One region of the Streptomyces sp. NPDC052043 genome, then DNA from elsewhere that is predicted to be linked to it. Evidence: riboswitches for the same ligand, from Rfam matches in the RefSeq annotation. Region 1 holds a riboswitch; each other region holds the start of a gene.
What was found. A riboswitch is a leader RNA that binds a small molecule or an ion and turns the genes downstream of it on or off. The one in region 1 is predicted to bind cobalamin.
Positions count from the first base shown of each region.

Region 2: it holds a riboswitch for cobalamin, as region 1 does, so the genes downstream of both, ACIHCX_RS09935 (prenyltransferase/squalene oxidase repeat-containing protein) here and ACIHCX_RS09125 ((2Fe-2S) ferredoxin domain-containing protein) in region 1, are expected to answer to the same signal.
Region 3: it holds a riboswitch for cobalamin, as region 1 does, so the genes downstream of both, ACIHCX_RS05480 (CbtB-domain containing protein) here and ACIHCX_RS09125 ((2Fe-2S) ferredoxin domain-containing protein) in region 1, are expected to answer to the same signal.
Region 4: it holds a riboswitch for cobalamin, as region 1 does, so the genes downstream of both, metE (5-methyltetrahydropteroyltriglutamate--homocysteine S-methyltransferase) here and ACIHCX_RS09125 ((2Fe-2S) ferredoxin domain-containing protein) in region 1, are expected to answer to the same signal.

Region 1 covers NZ_JBIUBT010000003.1:278,551-283,920, forward strand. Annotated here, with positions in the region: gene ACIHCX_RS09100 (helix-turn-helix domain-containing protein) at 1-91, shown strand, start outside; gene ACIHCX_RS09105 (DUF397 domain-containing protein) at 88-270, shown strand; gene ACIHCX_RS09110 (hypothetical protein) at 275-922, opposite strand; gene ACIHCX_RS09115 (maleylpyruvate isomerase N-terminal domain-containing protein) at 978-1,748, opposite strand; gene ACIHCX_RS09120 (Fpg/Nei family DNA glycosylase) at 1,914-2,696, shown strand; cobalamin riboswitch at 2,774-2,896, shown strand; gene ACIHCX_RS09125 ((2Fe-2S) ferredoxin domain-containing protein) at 3,014-3,355, shown strand; gene ACIHCX_RS09130 (cobalamin-binding protein) at 3,419-4,339, opposite strand; partial or broken gene ACIHCX_RS09135 (acyl-CoA dehydrogenase family protein) at 4,418-4,597, shown strand; gene ACIHCX_RS09140 (enoyl-CoA hydratase/isomerase family protein) at 4,594-5,370, shown strand, end outside.
Region 2 covers NZ_JBIUBT010000003.1:449,667-455,036, reverse strand. Annotated here, with positions in the region: gene ACIHCX_RS09940 (hypothetical protein) at 1-85, opposite strand, end outside; gene ACIHCX_RS09935 (prenyltransferase/squalene oxidase repeat-containing protein) at 82-2,835, opposite strand; cobalamin riboswitch at 3,036-3,171, opposite strand; cobalamin riboswitch at 3,265-3,341, shown strand; gene ACIHCX_RS09930 (hypothetical protein) at 3,468-4,877, shown strand; partial or broken gene ACIHCX_RS09925 (ABC transporter ATP-binding protein) at 4,928-5,083, shown strand; gene ACIHCX_RS09920 (hypothetical protein) at 5,177-5,370, shown strand, end outside.
Region 3 covers NZ_JBIUBT010000002.1:154,163-159,532, reverse strand. Annotated here, with positions in the region: gene ACIHCX_RS05495 (DeoR/GlpR family DNA-binding transcription regulator) at 43-807, shown strand; gene ACIHCX_RS05490 (histidine phosphatase family protein) at 816-1,388, shown strand; gene ACIHCX_RS05485 (CbtA family protein) at 1,457-2,212, opposite strand; gene ACIHCX_RS05480 (CbtB-domain containing protein) at 2,234-2,452, opposite strand; cobalamin riboswitch at 2,489-2,631, opposite strand; gene ACIHCX_RS05475 (aminotransferase class V-fold PLP-dependent enzyme) at 2,769-3,881, shown strand; gene ACIHCX_RS05470 (hypothetical protein) at 3,972-4,493, opposite strand; gene ACIHCX_RS05465 (winged helix-turn-helix transcriptional regulator) at 4,747-5,370, opposite strand, start outside.
Region 4 covers NZ_JBIUBT010000003.1:465,410-470,779, forward strand. Annotated here, with positions in the region: gene metE (5-methyltetrahydropteroyltriglutamate--homocysteine S-methyltransferase) at 1-1,775, opposite strand, end outside; cobalamin riboswitch at 1,928-2,146, opposite strand; gene ACIHCX_RS09985 (SpoIIE family protein phosphatase) at 2,350-4,413, shown strand; gene ACIHCX_RS09990 (alpha/beta hydrolase) at 4,430-5,370, opposite strand, start outside.

The sequences.
Region 1 (5,370 bases):
GATGCAGATGCGCTATGCCAAGATGCGATCGCAGGCTCTGTCCCCCGCGGACTCGGCCGAGTTGTTGCAGCGGATGCGAGGAGCGCTATGAACACCAACGGTGAGCTGGACTGGTTCAAGAGCAGCTACAGCGGTTCCGAAGGCGACAGTTGCGTGGAAGTCGCCCACGCCCCCGGAGCCGTGCACGTACGCGACTCCAAGCAGGCTGACGGACCGCGGTTCGAGGTCGCCTCCTCGGCGTGGGTGGATTTCCTCGGGCTCGTGGTGTAGTGCGTCACCCCGAGGTCGGCCGTCTGGGACGGATGAGGACCTCGCTGCCCAGGGGGCTGTAGCCCGCTGCGAGGAAAGCCCGAAGGGATCGTGCGTTGCCCGGGGCGACAGCGGCGAAAACCGGCTCACCGGTGGGGACCAGGGTGAGAGCGTCACCCAGCAGGGAGCGGCCGAGCCCAGCCCCACTGCTACCGGTGTGGTGGAGTTCGATGCTTGTCTCGCGTCGTCCAGCCAGGCCGCCGGCCAGGGTGACAAGGCCCCGTTCATCTCCGTAGACACGGACGTCGGTACGCAAAGCCCGAGCACGACGCACACGCGGGTGGTCGTCGACATCAAGACGTTCGGGCAGGCGGTGAGGGGCCGGCACGCCACGCGCGACGAGTGTCACGTCGACACTGTCGATCCACCCCTCGCGACCTGCGAGGTAACGCAGGAAGTCCGGAGCCATGGAAGCCCCGAACCCGTCGGCTCCTTGAGCCCGGACGTCGGAAGCGGACAGGGCGGTGGCGATCACGGCGTGCCCGGTGAAGGCGACCGAGCACTCCAGCCCACCCGGCAGAGGGGGAAGAACGGTCACGCGGCCGTCCGCAGGCGGGAAGCGTCCGTCGGCAGCATTGAGGAACATGCCCAGCAGCGGGTGAGACTCGGCCATGACGGTCCACCCTACGAGGAGTTGCCCCGCCGTGGCAGCCACACGCGACGACGGCTCAGTAGCCGCCCAGGAGGGTCCGTACCCTGCGCAACGACTCCGGGCCCGCGGCGCTGTGCCAGCGGGTGGGGTCGGCGGGGCGGCGGCCCCACAGGAGCAGGACGCGTGTCGCCGCGTCGCTTTCGATCGTGGCCGGGCCCTCGGGGGCGGCGAACCGGATGGTGCCGCCCTCCGCGTCCGCGGTCACCACGACGTCGTCCGTGCCCGGAGTGCGCAGGCGGCCCTCGACCTGCCCCTCGGCCCCGAGGTCCAGATCGGCGCGGCCCCGGATCAGCAGGGGCCGGCCGACCGACACCACGCTGTGCTCGGTCATCCACGGCTCGGTCAGGGACTGCACGGCCGTCCGGTCGTCGCCGGTCAGGTCCCAGCGGTGGAGGATCAGTTCCTCACGCATGTGTTCCGCGAAGAAGGGGACCTTCACGGAACGGCCGGTCCACATGACCTCGGTGTCCGGGGACAGAGCCCGCGCGGCGGCCGCGGTGACCTCGGTGAGCTGTTTGCAGTTGGTCAGGAACGCCGCCCAGAGCTCGGCGTCCGACATCCGCCGGTAGGGAGCCTCACGCTCGAAGCTTCTGGTCTCCACCGGTGTGCCCGCAAGGAAAGCTCGCAGCACCCGGGCCAGTTCCTCGGCGTTCCCCGTCTGGTGGACCAGGACGTCACGCACCGTCCACGCCTCGCACCACGTGCCGTCGTCGGGCCTTCGGCCCTGCACGGCGTAGACGAAGGGCGCCAGTTCCGGGAGCGTTTCGTCGACCTTGGACGGAATCACGTGCCATGGGTATCCCGGTCGGGCCGTCCGCCAAACCGGCTCGCGTCCGATCGGAGGCATGAGGCCCGGGGGCGGGGTGCGGAGCGCGTGGGCTCGCCCTCCGCGGGTACCCGGCGGCGCGTACGGCGGTCCGATGACCGTACGACCAGGAGCCCGGACGCACGCATGCCCGAACTGCCGGATGTCGAGGGATTCCGCGAGGTGCTGACGGCCTGCGGCCGGCACCGGCGTGTCACGGACGTCGAGGTGCGGGACGCCGGGGTGCTGCGGGGGGTCAGCGCGCAGCGGCTGCGGAGGGAACTGAAGGGCAGGCGTCTGGGGGAGGCGTGGCGGCACGGCAAGTGGTTGTTCGTGCCGACGGGTCACGACGGTCCGACACTGGTGTGGCATTTCGGCATGACGGGGTCGCTTCGGTGCTGTTCCCCGGACGAACCGGTCGAACGGCATGACCGCATCCTGCTGACGCTCGACGACTCCCGGCAGCTGCGCTACCGCGATCAACGCAAGCTCCAGGGCGTACGGTTGGTCGACGACACGGAGGTCGAGCGCATCACCGACGGTCTGGGTCCCGATGCCCTCACCGTGCGCGGAGCGGAGTTCCGGGAGCTGCTGTCGGGACGACGGCGTGCCGTCAAGAGCGTGCTGATGGACCAGTCCGTGATCGCGGGTCTCGGGAACCTCCTGTGCGACGAGATCCTCTGGCGGGCCCGGGTGGCTCCTCGGACCCCGGCGCGGGACCTGAGCGAGACCGCACTTCGGCGTGTCCATGCACGAATGGGCCGGGTCCTCGAGACGTCCGTGCATGCCGGGTGCGTGCCACCGAGGCCCTCCTGGCTCACCGGGCACAGGGACGACAGCGATCCGACGTGTCCCCGCTGCGGGTGGCTCCTGAGCTCCCACCGCGTCGGCGGACGCCGCACGGTCTGGTGCCCGCGGTGCCAGGGATGAGCGACGCCGGCCGGTGCGGAGGGGCGGGCGGAACCGATCATGGGATGATGACCGGCGACATAAGGCGACGGCGGTCCGAGGAAGCCGGTGTGAATCCGGCGCGGTCCCGCCACTGTGACCGGTGAGCGAGTTCCGGGATGCCACCGCCCCGCCCGGGGTGGGAAGGCGGGACGAGTGAAGACCCGGGAGCCAGGAGACTCACGCGGTCGCCTCCTCGAGCGACACCGGGGCGGATCTCCCCGGGAGGGGAGTGGTGCGGCGTGCCCGAAAGGCCGACGGACGAGGCGCCGGACGGTGCCGTGGCGGGGAGCGGTTCGGTGCCGTGCCGGGTCGTCGTGTGCCGGGACTGCTGCTGCGGCAGCCCCAAGGTGCCCGGGGTCGACCACGCGGCGCAGACCGCGCGGCTGCGGGCGGAGGTGCCGGTGCGCATCTCCGACTGCCTCGACGTGTGCGAGCAGGCGAACGTCATCGTGGTCCAGCCGTCCTCCGCGGGCCGGGCCGCCGGTGCGCGGCCGGTCTGGCTCGGGCTCGTCAACGACGAGGGCGGCACCGAGGACATCGTCGCCTGGGTGCGGGAGGGCGGCCCGGGCGTGGCACCCCTGCCGGAGATCCTCGGCCTGTACGCCATCACCCCGCCACGGCGACCCACGGACTCCTGAGGCCCGTGCGCGCCAGGACGCACGCGCCAGGACGATCGCACGTGCGAGGTGACCAGCCCGTCGTCACCGGACGGGGAACGGCCGGGCCTCCGCCGACGTGACCGCCTCGCCGGCCTGCACGCCGTGCAGGACCTGGGCGAGCACCTCCGCCCCGCGCACCACCCGAGGTCCCGGCCGGTTGAAGTAGGACGGTCCGTCCAGTACCCAGACACGGCCGGACCGTACGGCGGGCAGATCCGTCCAGCCGGGCAGCCCGGTGAGCAACGCGGCTTCGCGCAGGGTGCGTTCGGGAGGGAAGCCGCACGGCAGGACGAGGATTACGTCCGGCCGCGCGGCGCGTACCGCCTCCCAGGTCGTCGGCCCGGTGTGCTCGCCGGGCGCGGCGAGCAGCGGTTCGCCCCCGGCGGTGGTGATCTGCTCGGGCACCCAGTGCCCGGCGGGCCACAGCGGGTCGAGCCACTCGATCGCCACCACCCGGGGCCGGTCGAGGCCGGCGACCGCGCCGCGGACCCGGTCGAGGCGAGCCCGCAACGCGGCCCGGCGCCGCTGCGCGCGTTCGTGCACGCCGAGCAGGTCGCCGACGGTGACCAGGCAGTCCAGTACGTCGTCGAGCGTGCGCGGCTCCAGGCTGAGGACCCGGGTGCCGGCGTCGAGCAGCCGTACGGTCCGGCTGACCTTCTCGTACGACACCGCGCACACGTCGCACAGGTCCTGGGTGAGCACCACGTCGGGGCGCAGGGCGGCGAGGGCCTCGGTGTCCAGCGTGTAGAGCGACGAACCGGAGTGCGCCGCCCCGCCGACGGCGTCGGAGATCTCCCGGCTGGTGAGCGCGTCCTGGTCCAGGTCCGCCCCGGTCACCACGGGTACCGAGGCGACCTCGCGCGGCGGCCAGTCGCACTCGTGGGTGCGGCCGGCCAACTGCTCCGAAAGGCCGAGTTCGGCGACGATGTCGGTCGCGGCGGGCAGCAGGGAGACGATGCGCATACCTCGACTGTAGGAGGCCTCGCGGATCCGCTGATTCCGGCGCCCGGCGTGCAGGGCCTGCACGGCGTGATCGCACCGACCGGCACCGGCTGCTCGGCCACCGACCGGGCGCTCCAACTGTACGGCCGTTACCTCTACCTCAGCGAGTACGGCCTTGAGAAGATCGTCCGTGACCCGCGCGTCCAACAGATCCTGGAAGGAACCGACGAGATCATGCGTGTCCTCATGGCCCGCGGCCTGACGGAGGCGTTCGGATGACCGCCGCCGAGGAACCCGTCCTGTTCCACACCGACGGACGGGCCGCCCATATCACCCTCAACCGGCCGAAGGCCCTCAACGCCCTCACCCACGAGATGGTGCGCCGCATCGACGAGGCGCTGACGGCCTGGCAACACGACCCGGCCGTGAAGACCGTCGTCATCAGCGGCGCGGGGGAGCGCGGCCTGTGTGCGGGCGGCGACATCCGCGCCATCCACGACGACGCCCGCGACGGGGACGGCACCGCCTCGGCCGCCTTCTGGCGCGACGAGTACCACCTCAACGCCCGTATCGCCCGATATCCGAAGCCGTACGTCGCCGTCATGGACGGCATCGTGATGGGCGGCGGCGTCGGCGTCTCCGCGCACGGCAGCGTCCGGATCGTCACCGAGCGCTCGCGGATCGCCATGCCGGAGACCGGCATCGGCTTCGTCCCCGACGTCGGCGGCACCCATCTGCTGGCCCTCGCCCCCGGGGAACTGGGCACCCATCTCGCGCTGACCGGTGCGCAGATCGGCGCCGGCGACGCCGTGCTCTGCGGGCTCGCCGACCACTACGTGCCGTCAGCGACCCTGCCGACCCTCATCGACGACCTGGCCGGCACGCCCGTACGGGAGGTGCTGGCACGCCATGCCCGACCGTTGCCGCAAGGGGAGTTGGAGGAGCAGAGGGAATGGATCGACCCCTGTTTCGCAGCCGCGACGGTCGAGGGCATCGTGGGCCGGCTGCTCGACCACGGCGAGCCCGCCGCCAAGGAGGCGGCCGAAACCCTG
Region 2 (5,370 bases), 170 kb from region 1:
CCGCCGCCGCCCCGAGGGCGGCGGCGGTCAGACCGAGCGCCGCCCCGGCCCGCGCCACCACGGCCAGGAGGGGCGAGGAGGTCATCGCCCCGCTCCGCTCTCGGCGCGCCTGCGGGCGACGACGACGGTGCGCCAGCCGGCGAGCACCAGGACGAGGGCGATCCCCGCGAGGGCGCCGACCTGGGCGCCGGTGGAGGCCAGCACACCGCCACCGCCGCCGCCCGTACCACCGCCGGTGCCGTAGCCGCCGTCGGTCCCACCAGTGTCGCCGGGCGTGACGATCTCCGGGATGCCGCCGTCCGAGCCGCCAGGGCCGCTCGGGCTCGGGGTGGGCTGCGGCGAGGTTCCGGTCAGGCTGCGCTCCAGGCGGCCGAAGCTGATGCCGGTCGCGCCGCCGACCGCCTGGGTGGAGGCGCGCAGGTCGGACTCGTCCTGCCCCTCCTTGGCCACCCGGAAGCCGCCGTCGGCGTTCTGCTGCGAGGCCAGGAACTTCAGGGCTCGGGCGATCTCGGCGCGGTACGTGTCCGCGTCCAGGGACAGACCCTGCACCGCGAGCGCCGCCGAGTTGACGGAGTCGCCCGCGGTCCCGGGGAAACCGCCGTCGGGCAGTTGCCGGGACGCGATCCACGCCAGGGCCCTGTCCACCGCCTTGTCCGCCGTGTCGCCACCGGCCAGGTCCAGGGCCATGGCGGCGATCGCGGTGGAGTCGACGTCGGAGTCGTTCGTGGACGGGATCAGGCTCGGCCAGGCGCCGCTGTCCTGCTGAAGGCTCTCCAGGTACGCGATCGGCTGCTCGACCGCCGTCTCCTCCCCCGCGCGCAGCTGCGCCATGACCGCGAGGGACTGGGAGAACACCGAAGGGGCGTTGGTGTAGGCGCCCTTGGCGGCGCAGGAGCGGTCGGGGGCGGTGCTCGGCTTCGCGCACACGGCCTGGTCGAGGGCGGCGATGAGGTCGTGGCGGCCGAAGTCGCGCGGGTCACGGCCGACGGCCTCGGCGAGCAGCGCCGTCTTGCCGAGGGAACCGCCGGCCGCGTACGCGGTGCCGACGGAGGTCCAGTCGTTGACGGTGCGGCCCTCGCCGTCCTTGCCGCCGTGGTCGAGGAAGTCGACGATGCCGCGCAGCTTGGCGTTGTTCAGGCCGGTGGCGGCCAGCGCGTAGGCGCCGTCGATGGTGAGGCCGAAGTCGGCGCGGGCCGAACCGGATCCGTCGGTGTAGTACTGGCCCTGCTTGAGGTGGGCGGCGCTGGTGAGGTACGCGACGCCCTTCTTCAGGTCGGGGCCGGCGCCCGGGGCCGGAGTGGTCGGGACGGGGGTGGTCGGGGTGCCGGTGGGGGTGGTGGTCGGCGGGTCGGTGGGCTCGGCCTCCTTCACCGTCAGGGTGACCAGGCTGGTGCCGGCTCCGGCGAGCACGGTCGGCGAGGTCGCATAGATGGCCGGGTCGGTGGCGTCCTCCTCGAAGCCGAGGCCGCCGTCGTCGAGTTGCTGCCGGGACAGCCATGCGACGGCCGCGTCCGCGCGGTCGGTGTCCCCGAGCGCGCGCAGGGCCTGGGCGGCGTACGCCGTCGCGGTGACGCTGCCGGCTTCGGCGCCGGTGTAGCCCGGGAAGGCGCCGTCGGTGCGCTGGGCCCCGGTGAGGTAGGCGCGGGCACGGTCCACGGCGTCGTCGTGGCCGCCGGCCCGGTGCAGGACGAGGGCGACGAGCCCGGTGGTGGCGGGGTCGCCGTCGCAGTACTCGCCGGGGCGGATGAGGATGCTGGTGACGCCGCCGTCCGCGCACTGGATCTGCGTCAGCCGGTCGACGGCGGCGGCGGGCGGGGTGGTTCCGGCCCGGAGGAGGGCCAGCACGGACAGCGCCTGGCCGTCGGCGTAGGTGGCGTTCCTGAAGTCACCCTTGGCCGTGCAGCCGGGGGTCGGTTCGCCGGACTCGGGGCCCGCCGCGCAGACGTTCCGCGTCAGGTCGGCGGGGAGGTCGTGGCCGCCGAAGGCGTGCGGATCGCGTTCGGTGACCTCGGCGAGGAGGGCGAGGCGGGCGGCCGCCGTGGCGTCCGGGGCCTGGTCCGTGCCGTCCGGGTAGGCGTAGTCGTCCGTGTGGGCGGCGAGGAAGTCCGTGACCTTGTCGAGTGCCGTGCTCCGGCCGTCGACCGCGGCGAGGGCGTAGGCCGCTTCCGTGGTCAGCAGGTGGTTGGGGGTGTCGGCACCCTCGTCGACGATCCGTTCGCCGTCGGTCAGAAGGCCCTTGAGCCACGCCGCGGCACCCGCGAGGTCGACCTGCCCGGGTCCCCCGGTGGGCGTGGAGCCCGGGTCGGGGGTGGTGGCGCCGCCCGCGCGGACGTCGTCGGGACTGAAGGCGGGCCCGCCGGTGGTGCCGCCGAGGTTCGTACCGCCGTAGACCCAGGCGTCGACGTCGCCGTCCTTCAGCTTGCGGGCCATCGCGCCGTACTGGCTGTACGTCCAGGCGTGCTGCCCGGGTGAGGCGGTCCAGTAGGACCAGTAGGCGGTGACCGGCGGAGTCAGCACGCACGAGTCCGTGTCCGGCGTCGGGTACTGGGTGCCCGAGTCGAAGGGCCCGTAGCCGATGCGGCAGATGAAGGCGGGACCGTCGTGCTGGGTGCCCTCGGTGGTGAAGCCGGCGTCGTGGAGCAGATCGTAGCCCGTGGTCGGCGTGGTGTCGCAGCCCCGCTCGACCTTGCCGCCGAACGGCCCGAAGTCGACGGCGACGATCGCGCCCTTGGTGGCGGTGCAGTCCCCGACGGGGTCGGCCGCGGCCGGTGTCGTCGTGAGGAAGGTCACGCAGCCGGCCAGCACGACGAGCCATGCCGACACCAGTGCCGTCACGGGGCGCGGTCTCGGCCCCGGTCTCTTCGAGGCGCTCTTCCCGGCCCGTCCGTCTCTTCGCTTCTCGGTCCCCACCACGGCCCCTCGTGTCTGCCCCCGCGTGGAGGCGTGGTTGAGGAGCCTTCATCCGGGGGTGGGCGGGAGAGCCCGCGCCCCGGCAGGGCCGGTCGCACCACGCCGTAGTCCGCGACGGCGTCTGTTGCTGAAGAACACGCTCCAGGCATTCCGGCTCGCCCGGCGGGTGCCGGGCCTACGGTTGCGGGTCAGCGCCGGACTTCGACCGGCTTCCCCTGGAACTGATTGCGTATCAGCCGGATTGGAACACGGGGTGCCTCAGAGCGTCAAGGCATCCGCGGGCACGGGCCGTTGGTGTCCGAGGGCACCCTCTGGCGACCGGGATGCCCCTCGGGTACCGTCCCGGACTGCCGAATGGGGGAACCCGGTGGGAGTCCGGGGCTGACGCGCAGCGGTGTGGGACGGCGGGGCCGTCCCGAGCCCGAATGCCCAGGCGGTGAAGCACCGTTGGAAGCCGATCCACGCGTTCCGGGCGGCGGCCGCACCCGCTGCTCCCGCCCTGTCGGCGAGGGACGCACCCGGGTCGGGTCGGCGTCCTTCACCCTGAGGAGCAGGCCATGTCCCTTTCGTTGTCCCGCCGTTCGGCCGTCACCGCGGCCACCGTCCTCGGCGCCCTCGCCCTGACCACGCTGCCCGCGGCGGCCACCACCACACCCGCGCAGCTCACCGTCGCAAGGACGAACGGCGTCGGATACCTCAAGTCCCTCCAGGCGCCGGACGGTTCGTACGCCGGCGCCGGACTGTCGAACGAGTGGGCGTTCAGCGCGTTCGCCGCGGCCGGTACGGCCGCCGTGGACGTCACGCCCGGCGGCGACACCGCCAAGAACGCGAGAACGGTGTACCGCGACCTGCTCTCCACCAGCGGCTGGCCGTCCTCCTCCCCCGTCGTCACCGACTACGAGCGCGGCATGCTCAACGCCTACGCGGCGGGCATCGACCCGGCGCGTGTCTCGGCCTCCCGCAACCTGGTCGCGGACGTCTACGGCTACTGGCAGACCGCCGAACCCGGCTACTTCGGGCCGTCCGCCAACTTCAACGGCACCGTCTTCGCCGCGCTCGCCCTGAACGGGGCGAAGACCCGGTCCGGGCAGGGCCGTATCCCGCAGGTGCTCCGGGACGCGATGGTCACCCGGATCCGGGCCAACCAGCACAACGACGGCGGCTGGAACTTCAGCAGGGCCGAGGGCGACCCGGGCCAGCAGGCCGCGACGAGCGACATCGACATGACCGGCGCGGCGATGGCCGCCCTGTGCGTCTCCGGTGTGCCGAACACCGACGCGGGCGTCATCAAGGCCAAGGCGTTCCTGAAGAGCAAACTCGTGGCGAACAGCGGCGCGTTCAACGGCATGTTCGGCGCCAACACCGACTCCAACGGCTGGGCGGTGTCCGGCCTGAACGCCTGCGGCGTCAACGCCCAGACCGGTGACTTCCTCACCTCCATGGGCAAGACCCCGGTCGACTTCCTGATCGCGCAGCAGTTCAACCCGGGTGGCGGCTTCCGGTACCTGCCCGGCGACACGAGCCCGTCGGCCTACGCGTCGATCGACGGGCTGCGGGCCGTGGCCGGCGGCGGCTTCACGGCGGCCCCGCCCGTTCCGACCGCGACGGGCGCCCCGCAGTGGGTGGGTCAGGGCTCCTTCACCTCCGGTACGGCGACGAAGGTGGCGCTGAGCGTGGACGACGGCACGGACGGCGTCACGGTGTGCTCCGTCGCCCTGACCCCGACCGGCGCGACGACCACGCTCGGCGCCGTCCTCGACGCGGCCACGAGCGGCGCCACCCCGTCGGGCTGCGTGACCGGGGTGACCCCGTCCTCCGGCACCGGCGCCCTCACCTCCCTCAACGGCAGGGCCAACAGCGGCTCGGACACCTGGAAGGTCAGTATCGACGGCTCGGCGTTCACCACCGCGACGCGCGGGACGACCGTGGGTGTCGGCGACACGATCGCCGTGCGCCGGGGCGCCTGACGGAACGACGACGGGCCGCGTGACGCCGGGCGCCCGGCGGATGACCGAGTTCGGCGACGCTCGACGCCTCCTCGACGGCCGCCCTGGTCGCGGTCGTCGAGGACTACCGTGCCGCCACCGGCGCGGGCCTCCTCGCCGTCGGCCACGACCGCACCCTGCTGCACCGCCGGTGCGACCGCACCGTCCACTGGGCCACCCTGACGGCCACCGACCGGGCGCAGCACTGGGCGCCGTTCGTCGGCCTACGCGCAATCCGGCAGTCGCAGCCGTGGGCGCACCTCTGGATAGGCTCCGTTCCTGTGAGCGTCATACAACTCTGGAGACGAATACGCCGGGTGGACAAGCCGGTCGCTGTCATCGTCGGCGCGGGGAACCTGCTGCTCTGCGGCGTGCTCTTCTTGATGATGATCGGCGGGGCGCTGGGCTTCGAGGCCACCACCAGGGAGCAGGAGACCGCCGCTCGGACTCTCGCGGGCCAGACATTTGGGTGCTG
Region 3 (5,370 bases), on a different contig from region 1:
ACAGGGTTTCTGTTTGTCGGCGCATGGTGTTCAATCGCGGGCATGCGGAACACGGGCCGTCTGAGGCAGATCACGGACGCGGTGCGCGAGGCGGGCAGCCTCGGCGTCGGCCAGCTGGCCGAACTCACCGGAGCCTCGGAGATGACCATCCGCCGCGACCTGGAGGCCCTGGCCGCCCAGGGCGTGCTGGAACGCTTCCGGGGCGGCGCCCGCAGCCTGCTGCTGCGCGGCGAGGAGCCCCCCTTCGACCTGCGCGCGCAGGAGGGCGCGGAGGTCAAGCGGCGCATCGGCGCGGACGTGGCCGCGCTGATCGCCGACGGGGAGACGGTGGTCCTCGACAGCGGCACCACCTGCCTGGAGGTGGCCCGTGCGCTGCGCGGCCGGCGGGTGACCGTGATGCCGCTGTCGCTCCAGGCCGTCCAGGCGCTCGCCGACAGTCCCGGGCAGACCACGCTCCTGGTGCCCGGCGGCCGGCCCCGCCCCGGCGAGGGGGGCCTCACCGGACCCCTGACCCTGGCCTCCCTGGCGGCCCTGCGCTTCGACACCGCCGTCATCGGCTGCTGCGGGCTCACGGCACAACAGGGCCTGACCGCCTACGACCTGGACGACGCGGCGGTGAAGCGGGCCGCGATCGACTCCGCCCGGCGGGTGCTCGCCGTGGCCGACGGCAGCAAACTGTCCCGGACGGCGCACGCCTTCGTCGCACCGGTCGCGCGGTTGCACACCCTCGTCACCGACGGTGCCGCGCCACCGGACGCGATCGAGGCGATCCGCGCCGCGGGCACCGCCGTCAACACCGCGCGGTAGGAGTGACGTTGACCAGTCGTGTCCTTCTCGTCTCGCCCGCGACGAGCCCGTCGCTGCGCCAGGCCCGGTTCGACGACGGCGACGCGATCGACGCCGGCGGGGCGGCCGGGGCCCGTTCGGCGGCCGGATCGCTGCCCGCGGCGGCCCGCGTGCTGCTGTCCCCGAGCCGGCGCTGCCGGCAGACGGCCTCGGCGCTCGGCCTCGACGGCGTGGTGGCGGCGGAGTTGGCGGGTCTGGACCCGGGCCGCTGGCGGGGCCGCACCCTGGAGGAGGTGATGGCCACCGAGCCGGAGGCGGTGGGTCGCTGGCTCACCGACCCCGGCTGCGCACCGCACGGCGGGGAGTCGGTGCGGGACGTGTGCGAGCGGGTCGGGCGCTGGCTGGACACCGCACGGGACCTGGACGGCCGTACGCTCGCCGTGGTCGAGCCGGAGGTCGTACGGGCCGCGGTCGTCCAGGTACTGGGGCTGCCCGCGGCGGGCTTCTGGCGGCTGGACGTACCGCCGTTGACGGCCACCGAACTCAGCGGACGGGCCGGTCGCTGGAATCTGCGGCTCGGACAGCCGCTGGCGGCGCGCTGAGGAACGCGACAGGGCCCCCGGACGGTTCCGGAAGGGCCCTGTCGTGTGCCTGTCGTGTCCGGGAGGGTTCAGTGCGCGGCCGGCACCGGCTGCCCGGACGCGGTGGTCGCGGGCCTGGGATGCAGCAGTCGCTCGGCCAACTCGCCGAAGAGCAACCCGAAACCGCCCCACAGGACGGTCTGCATGGCCAGGGCGGAGAGCCGGAACCGCCACAGCACGGCGGCCGGGAAGTCCGCCGGCACCTCGTTGACGACCGGCAGGAAGGCGTACGCGAGGCCGATCACCACGACGAAGGCGGCCACCGCGGCCACCGTCGCGTACCACGTGCCCAGGGCGGGCGCGAGGCGCTTGCCCAGGATGGTGGCGCCGATCGCGAGCAACACGCTGAGCAGCATCATCAGGAAGTACAGGGTCGTCCGCTTGCCGATGGTGTCTTCCTCGCCGACCGCGGGCGGGTTGGCCGGGTACTTCAGGAACGGCACGACGTACACGGCCAGCAGCGCGCAGCCGGACAGCAGCAGCGCGGTCGCCCGCGGGGAGAAGCGGCCCACGCGGCCCAGCGCGAAGCAGAAGGCGAGCGCGGCGATGCCGCCGAAGGCGACCCCGTAGACGAGGACGCCGGTGGCGAGACCGGCGGTGGACTGGAGGGAGCGGGAGACGACTTCCATCTCGTCGTGCGAGTGGGCGTGCGCCTCCTCGAATCCGATCGCCTTGTCGACGAGCGGCTCCCCGAGGAAGTAGGCGACGACGAGGGCGAGCACACCGGCGGCGAGGCCGGCGAGCATGCCCCGCACCAGGAGGTTTCTTACCGTTGCGGAGTTCATGAGCGTGCGGGGTCCCTCGCGTCAGTGGCAGGGGAAGCCGAGCAGGTGGCGGGCGTCGTGCACCCACTCGTGGACGTCCGTGCCGCTGAACACGGAGGTGGCGCCCTGCTCGGCGCCGACGAAGTACAGCAGGACCAGCATGAGAACACCGAAGAAGACCGCCCAGGGAGCTATCGCCTTGAGCGGCAGCGTGGCGGGAATGGCGGGGGTGGCAGTCGGCTGGGCGACGGTCTGCGCCATGGCAGAACCTCCTCTGGGAGTTCGCGTCCCATCTCGGTGGTACACAGGACGACAGCCACGGGTCTGACTCACGAGCGCTTCAGCGGGCGTTCGCATACAGTGGCGCGACCGTGCCGGATTCCCACCGGCTTCCGTCGTACCGTCGTCGATATCGCACAGACGGTATCGCGTGCCGCCCGCCCGGCCAAGACCATGCCCCCGGACGTGATCTCCTCCACCGGCGAACGCGTCGACGAGGACCAGGCCCCGGCCCCCGGCCCCGCTGTGGCAAGATGCGCTCTCGATCCGCACGCACCACCCCGGAGGGACGAGCCCCGTGCTCACGTCGTACGCCGACCATTTCGACACGCCCGCCGAGTACCTGGACTTCGCGCGCTTCGGGCCGCCCTCCCGGGACGCCGTCACGGCCACCGCGCGTGCCCTGGAGGCGTCCGCCCGCGCCGACCACACGACCGTGGACACCCTGATGCGCGCGGAGGACACCGCACGGGAGACGGCCGCCCGCCTCGCGGGGGCCGACGCCCGGCACACCGTGCTGCTCCCGAACGCGTCCACCGGTCTGTTCCACGCCGCGCTCGGCGTACGGGAGGGCGTGGTCCTCGCGCCACGCACCGACTTCCCCGCCAACCACTACCCGTGGCGCCGCGCCGCGGACCTGGGCCGGGCCACGCCGCGCTGGCTCGACCCCGCACCCGGCTCGGGCGTCACCCCCGACCTGGTCCGCGCCGCGCTGAGCGACGACGTCGTGGCCGTGTCGGTCAGCGCCGTGGACTTCCGCACCGGGTTCCGCGCCGACCTGGCGGCGCTGCGCGAGGCGATCGGACCCGACCGGCTGCTGATCGTGGACGCCATCCAGGCGTTCGGGGTCGCCGCCCTGCCCTGGGACGCCGCCGACGTGGTGGTCGCGGGCGGCCAGAAGTGGCTGCGGGCCGGATGGTCGACCGGCTTCGCCACCCTGTCGGACCGCGCCCTGGAATCCCTGGAGCCGGTCCTCACCGGCTGGACGGGCGTCGAGGACGTGGGCCTCTTCGACGGGGCCGAGCATCCGCCGGCCCCGGACGCACGACGGTGGTCGATCACCAACCTGAGCCCGGTGACGGCCGCCGCGTTCGCGGCCGCGCTGGACGTCGTCGAGCGGCACACCGTCGCCGCGATCGAGACCGCGATCGCCACACGGATCGCCGAACTCACCGCGGCCGTCGAGGCGTGCGGCGGCCGCGTCCTGTCCCCCGCCGACCCGGCACGGCGCGCGGGCATCCTCTCCTTCACCATGCCGGACCAGGATCCGTCCGTGGTCGCCAAGGCGCTGCACGCCGAGGGTGTCACCGCGACGGTGCGCGCCGACTCGCTCAGGCTCTCCCCGCACGCCTCGACCCCGCCGGAGGCAACCGAACGGGTCGCCGCCGCACTGTCGTCCCTGAGGGGGTGAACCCCCGGCTCGGCGAACGAGGCGGCGCTGCCGGGAACTTCGGCCCGATTACGGCGGGCCGAGTTCTTTCCCGTGCTCCGGGCCGCGCCGTCACCACTCGTCGTCGTGGCCGTTGAGCACCCTGAAGCTGCCCACGACGCCGTCGTCGCCGAACATCAGACCCCCGTGGACGGTACGGGTCACCACGCCGTTGGTGTCGCCGTGGGGGCCCACGGTGGCGACCGGAGCGCCGTTGTCACAGGTGAAGCCGCGGAAGACCTCGACGGTCTTCCAGCTGTCGTTGAAGACGTTGAAGCTGCTGGAGCCCAGTCCGCTGGCCGCGGTGACGCAGCCGTCGGCGGCGGCGGAGTACGCACGGTCGTTGAAGTAGACCCTCCCCTCGTCCCGATGGCCGCGGTCACGCCCGCCGCCCTCGCGGTCGCGGTCCTCGCCCCCGCGGCCCTCGCCCCCGCGATCCTCGCCCCCGCGGTCCCCGCCCTTCTCCTCGTTCACGCTGCCGGCGACCGGACGGGCCGGGGCGGGGGCGGCCTGTTGGAGGGGCTTGGCCGCCGGCCGGACGGATACGGCCGCCTTGTGAGCAGACGCGGACGCCGGGGCGGATCCGGATGTCATCGCGTAGGTGATACCGCTGGCTGTGAGGAGTGCCGCGCCTACTCCGGCAGCGGCCACAGCAATGGTGCGCGTGCGCATGTCGCTTCTCTCTGTCTCACGGACGTCGGCCGGGCGACCGACCTGCGACGAACGTAACGAGAGCCCCCATTACTGTCATGTCAGATAGGTCCCAGGCGTGACATCGTGAGCCCAGCCAGGCGAAAACACGGCGTGGCGCGTGTCATCCGGGGTTCTCCCCCGTCCGGTCGAACGCTCAGTTCGCCGTCCGGGCACGCGGGGGCGGCAGGCGGAACAGGCCCCTCAGGCTGCGCAGAGCATCGCTGTCGCCGGACGCCGACGCGACACCGCTCTCGATCGCCTCGGCGAGCGTGAGGTCCTGGCCGGTCAGGCGGAGAAACGCCTCCTGACTGATCGTGACGGTCGCGTCGGGATGCTGGGCCGGTCCGTGCAGCGCCTCGATCGTCCCGTCGTCGATCCGGGCGTGGAAGAACTCGTCGTCGACGCGGAACTCGTACACCGCGCGGAGTCCGGCGGCGGCCTCGGCGTCGAAGCAGGCCCGCAGGCCGAGCACGGCCCAGCCCGGATGGAACGTCTCGGTCGCGCGCCGTTCGCCCATCGCCCACTTCAGGCCCCACCGGGCCAGCTCCAGGATCGTCGGGCCGAGTTCCTCGCCGGCCTCGGTGAGGGCGTACGCGGGGGTCCGGGCCGGCGGCGGGAGCGTGATCTTGTGCGCCAGCCCCTCGCGTTCCAGATGCTTCAGGCGGGCGGCCAGCAGTCCGGTGCCGAGGCCGCGCAGGCTGGCCTGCAGGTCGCCGAACCGCTTGGGACCGGTCAGCAGCTCGCGGATCAGCAGCAGCGTCCAGCGCTCGCCGACGAG
Region 4 (5,370 bases), 190 kb from region 1:
ACCTGGCGCGCGGTGTCGGCGAGGGGCTGGTCGTCGCGGACGAACGACCACGCGAGCATGGTGACCGGACCGGTGAGCATGCCCTTGACCGGGCGGTCCGTGAGGGACTGGGCGTAGCCCGTCCAGCGCACCGTCATCGGCTCGGGCCGTGAGATGTCGCCGGCCAGGACCGGCGGGCGGACGTACCGGGTGCCGTAGGACTGGACCCAGCCGTGCTGGGTGGCGAGGTAGCCGGTGAGCTGCTCGGCGAAGTACTGGACCATGTCGTTGCGCTCGGCCTCGCCGTGCACCAGGACGTCCAGCCCGGTCTTCTCCTGGAAGGCGACGACCTCCCGGATCTCGGCCTTGATGCGCTCCTCGTACTCGGGCGTGCCGATGCGCCCGGTGCGCAGGTCGGCGCGCGCGGTGCGCAGCTCACCGGTCTGCGGGAAGGAGCCGATCGTGGTGGTGGGCAGCAGCGGAAGCCCGAGGTGGGCGCGCTGGGCGGCGGCCCGTTCTGCGTACGGCTGCGAGCGGCGGGCGTCGGCGTCGGTGACGGCTGCGGCGCGGGCGCGGACCCGCGGGTCGTGGGTGATGGGGGAGTGCGCGCGGGAGGCCAGGTCGGCGCGGTTCGCGGCGAGTTCGGCGGCGATGGCGTCCGTGCCGTGGGTCAGGCCCCCTGCGAGGGTGACGATCTCGGCGGTCTTCTGCCGGGCGAAGGCCAGCCAGCGCCGGATCTGCGGTTCGATGTCGTGCTCCACGGCCGCGTCCAGGGGGACGTGCAGCAGGGAGCAGGAGGCCGACACATCGACCCGGTCGGCCAGACCCAGCAGGGTCCCGAGCGTGGCGAGGGACTTCTCCAGGTCGTTGACCCAGATGTTGCGACCGTTGACCACACCGGCGACCAGCCGCTTGCCCCAGAGCCCGCCGACGGCGGCCAGCGCGTCCAGGTTGGCGGCGGCGGACTCGGTGAAGTCGAGCGCGAGACCCTCGACCGGGGCCTTGGCGAGCACCGGCAGGGCGTCGCCCAGCCGGTCGAAGTAGGAGGCGACCAGCAGCTTCGGACGTTCGGTGAGGCCACCGAGGCTCTGGTAGGCGCGTGCGGCGGCCTCCAGTTCGGCCGGGGTGCGGTCCTGCACCAGGGCCGGCTCGTCGAGCTGTACCCACTCGGCGCCCGCCGCCCGGAGATCGGCCAGTGTCTCCGCGTACACCGGCAGTAGCCGGTCGAGGAGGGTGAGCGGATCGAAGTCGGCGGCCGCACCGGGCGCGGGCTTGGCCAGCAGCAGGTAGGTGACCGGGCCGACGAGGACCGGGCGGGCCGAGAGGCCCAGCGCGCGGGCCTCGGTCAGCTCCGCGATCTGCTGGGCGGAGTTCGCCGTGAACACGGTGTCCGGGCCCAACTCAGGGACCAGGTAGTGGTAGTTGGTGTCGAACCACTTGGTCATCTCCAGCGGTGCGACGTCCTGGGTGCCGCGTGCCATCGCGAAGTAGCCGTCCAGCGGGTCGGCGGCGACGGCGTCCCGGTGGCGGGCCGGGATCGCGCCCACCATCACGGTGGTGTCCAGCACGTGGTCGTAGTACGAGAAGTCCCCGGTGGGGACCTCGTCGATGCCGACCGCGGCCAGTTCCCGCCAGTTGGCGCGGCGCAGTTCGGCGGCCGTGGCGCGCAGGGCGTCGGCGCTGACGCGGCCCTTCCAGTAGCCCTCGACGGCCTTCTTGAGTTCCCGGCCCTGTCCCTGACGGGGGTAGCCGTACACGGTGGCCCGTGCTGCCGCGGCTGCGGACTCGGTGGTCACGGAGCTCTCCTTCGCGAGACGATTCCCTGGGATCCCGGGGACGGGACGAGGACGCGAAGGGGTGACGGACCGGACGGCTCCGGCCTGCGGCCGTCCGTGCGGTACCTGCGCCGACCCGCCCTCGAGGTCACCGGGATGTCCGCGCACGAGTGGTTCGCACGCGGGCAGATGGCAGGTCTTCGGACTCGCGGGCACGTCTTCGTCGTACGAGACACCTACTGGCCGTCGCTTCCCAGGCCCTCCTCGGACCCAGTGCGTATGACGGCGGTCGTTCCCGCTCACCGCTGCGGGGCAGTCCCGGATTCCCACCGGGTTCCCTCTTGCGACGCCCCCTCTGGCGGACGGGGCGAACCAGCTGCACGGCCCAGCCTAGGGGGCTCTCCCGGTCGCGGCGGATGATGTCCACCATGCGGATGGCGGGCTGAGACGGGCCGGAGCCGACTGAGGCGGTCCGCCGGGTGGTTCACCGTCGTCGGCCGGGGCGGGTGCCGCGGACCTGCCGACCGGGCCCGGGCGCGAGACCATGGTGGAAGCAGCGGTCTCGGCCGCGGCGAGGCGAGAGGAGGCGTCGACGGTGGAGCCTGCCGAAGCCTTCACGGGAGGCGGCGGAGACGAGTCCGCGGCCGCGTCCGGTGGCCTGCTGGACTCGCTGAGCGTGTCGGCGGTGGTGCTGGACGCGCGGGGGCGCGTGGTCTTCTGGAGCCCGCAGGCCCAGCAGGTGTTCGGCTACAGCGCCCAGGAGGCCCTGGGCCGGTACGCGGCGCGGCTGATGGTCGACGAACGGCACCGGGGCCTCGTCACCGCGCTGTTCACCCGGGTGATGACGGAGGGCACGGGGTGGGCCGGCGCCTTCCCCGTCCGCCACAAGGACGGCAGCTCCCGCCTGGTCGAGTTCCGCAACATGCGGCTGGAGGGGGAGCACGGGGTCTACTACGCGCTGGGCATCGCCGCCGACCAGGCCGTCCTGCGGAGTATGGAACGCGACCTCGCGCTCTCCGCCCGGCTGGTCTCGCAGTCCCCGATCGGGCTGGGCATCGTGGACACCGACCTGCGGTATCTCGTGGTCAACCCCACGCTGGAGCGCATGAACGGCCGGTCCGCCGAGCAGCATGTCGGGCGGACCGTCCGTGAGGTGCTGGACTTCATGGATGCCGTCTGGGTCGAGACCGCGATGCGCCGCGTACTGGACAGCGGCGACCCGCTGCTGAACCAGCGCATCCTCGCCCCCACCCCCTCCGACCCCGGCCGCGAGCACGCGTGGTCGGTCTCGTACTACCGCCTGGAGGACAGGGCCGGACGGGCGCTCGGCGTCGCGACCGAACTCATCGACGTCACCCCGCAGCACCGCGCCTCCGCCGAGGCCGCCGCCGCGCGGCAGCGCCTCGCCCTGATCGCCGACGCCTCGGCGCGCATCGGGACGACCCTCGATCCGACCACCACCGCCGACGAACTCGCCCGCGTCTGCGTGCCGGAGCTCGCGGACCTCGCCGTGGTCGATCTCCTGGACGCGGCGCTCAAGGGCGGCGACCGCGACTGGGTGCCCGACGGCCCGCTGGCCATGCGCACCCTGGCCGTCGTCGCCCAGCCGACCCTGGCCGCCTCCCTCCCCGCCGGGTACGTCGCCCGGTTCGCGCCGCATCACATGAGCACCCGCTGCGTCACCACCGGCCGCCCGGTCTTCGCCTCCCGCGTCGCCGACGGGGACCTCACCCACCTCGCCCCGCCTCACGCCGCCGACGCCCTCGCCGAGGTCGGGGCCCATTCCTGCCTGGCCGTCCCGCTCGTCGCCCACGGCCGCCTCCTGGGGGCGCTGGGCCTCGCCCGGGGCCACCGCAGTCCGGTGCCGTTCGGCGAGGACGACGCCACCCTGGCCCTCGACCTGGCCTCCCGCGCGGCCGTCAGCATCGACCACGCCCGCTGGTACCAGAACCAGCGCCGGGCCGCCGAGAACTTCCAGCGCAGCCTCCTGCCCCGGAAACCGGCGAAGCGGCCGGGCCTGGACATCGCCTGCCGCTACCAGCCCGCCTCGACCATCTGCGGGATCGGCGGCGACTGGTACGACGCGATCGCGCTGTCCGACGACCGGACCGCCCTGGTCATCGGCGACGTCATGGGCAGCGGCAGCGGCGCCGCGGCGACCATGGGCCAGCTGCGTACGGCGACCCGCACCCTGGCCGCGCTCGACCTCGACCCGGCCGCGGTCCTGTGGCACCTCGACCGCATCACCGGTGAGCTGGAGCAACGGTTCGCCACCTGCACGTACGCCGTGTACGACCCGCGCCGTGCCTGCTGCCACGTCGCCACGGCCGGCCATCTGCCGCCGGTGCTCATCCCCGCCGGGGGTGCCCCGCGGTTGCTCGACCTCCCGACCGGAGCACCCCTCGGCGTGGGAAGCGTCCCCTTCGAGACCACCCGGCTGCGGATCGGGCCCGGGGACGGGCTGCTGCTCTACACCGACGGCCTGGTCGAGACCCGCAGGCGCTCACTCGACGAGCAACTGGCCACCCTGCTGGGGCTGCTCGCGAGACCGCCGGGGCCCCTGGAGGAGACCTGCGACCATCTCCTCGACGCCCTGCGCAGCCCGGACGAACCCGACGACGTGGCCCTGCTCCTCACCCGGGCCGGCCGGTCCGGGTGAGGAGTCAGTGACCTGATCAGCCCGTTCCGGCGGTGTCAGCCGTTCCGAGGGCGTCGCGCAGGAACTGGACGGCCTGGTCGGTGGCCGCCCGGGCGGCCTTGGACCGGCTGAGCGAGTTGAGCATCATGAAGTCGTGCACCGTGCCGTCGTAGCGCACCGTGGTGACCGGGACGCCGGCCGCGCGGAGCTTGGCGGCGTAGGCCTCGCCCTCGTCGCGCAGCACGTCGGCCTCGTCCACGACCAGCAGGGCGGGGGGCAGGTCGGCGAGTTGCTCGGGGGTGGCCCGGTTGGGGGACGCGGTGATCTCCGCGCGCTGCCGCGGGTCGGTGGTGTAGGCGTCCCAGAACCACTCCATCAGCTTTCGGCTGAGGTAGTAGCCGCTGGCGAACTGGTCGTAGGAGTCGGTGTCCATCGCCGCGTCCGTGACCGGGTAGTACATCGACTGGTGCACGAACCTGACGTCGCCGCGCTCCTTGGCCATGAGGGCGAGCGCCGTGGCCATGTTCCCGCCGACCGACTCTCCGGCCACCGCCATGCGCCGGGCGTCCAGCCCTATGGACGCTCCTTCGCGCGTGATCCACTGCGCGGTGGCGTACCCCTGTTCGATGGCCACGGGATAGCGTGCCTCCGGCGAGGGCGTGTACTCGACGAAGGCCACGGCGGCACGGGCGCCGACCGCCAGCTCCCGCACCAGCCGGTCGTGGGTGCCGGCGTTGCCCAGCACCCAGCCGCCGCCGTGCATGTACACCACGACGGGCAGTGCTCCGGTGGCGCCCTGCGGCCTGACGATGCGCACGCGTACGTCGCCCACGGCGGCCGGTACGGTGATCCACTCCTCGTCGACCGGCGGTTTGTCGACCGGCGCGGCCTGAAGGTCGTCAAGGACCCTGCGTGCCTGGGAGGGTTCCATCTCGTACAGGAAGGGGTGCTTCGAGGTCGCGTCGGCGAGTTCCTGCG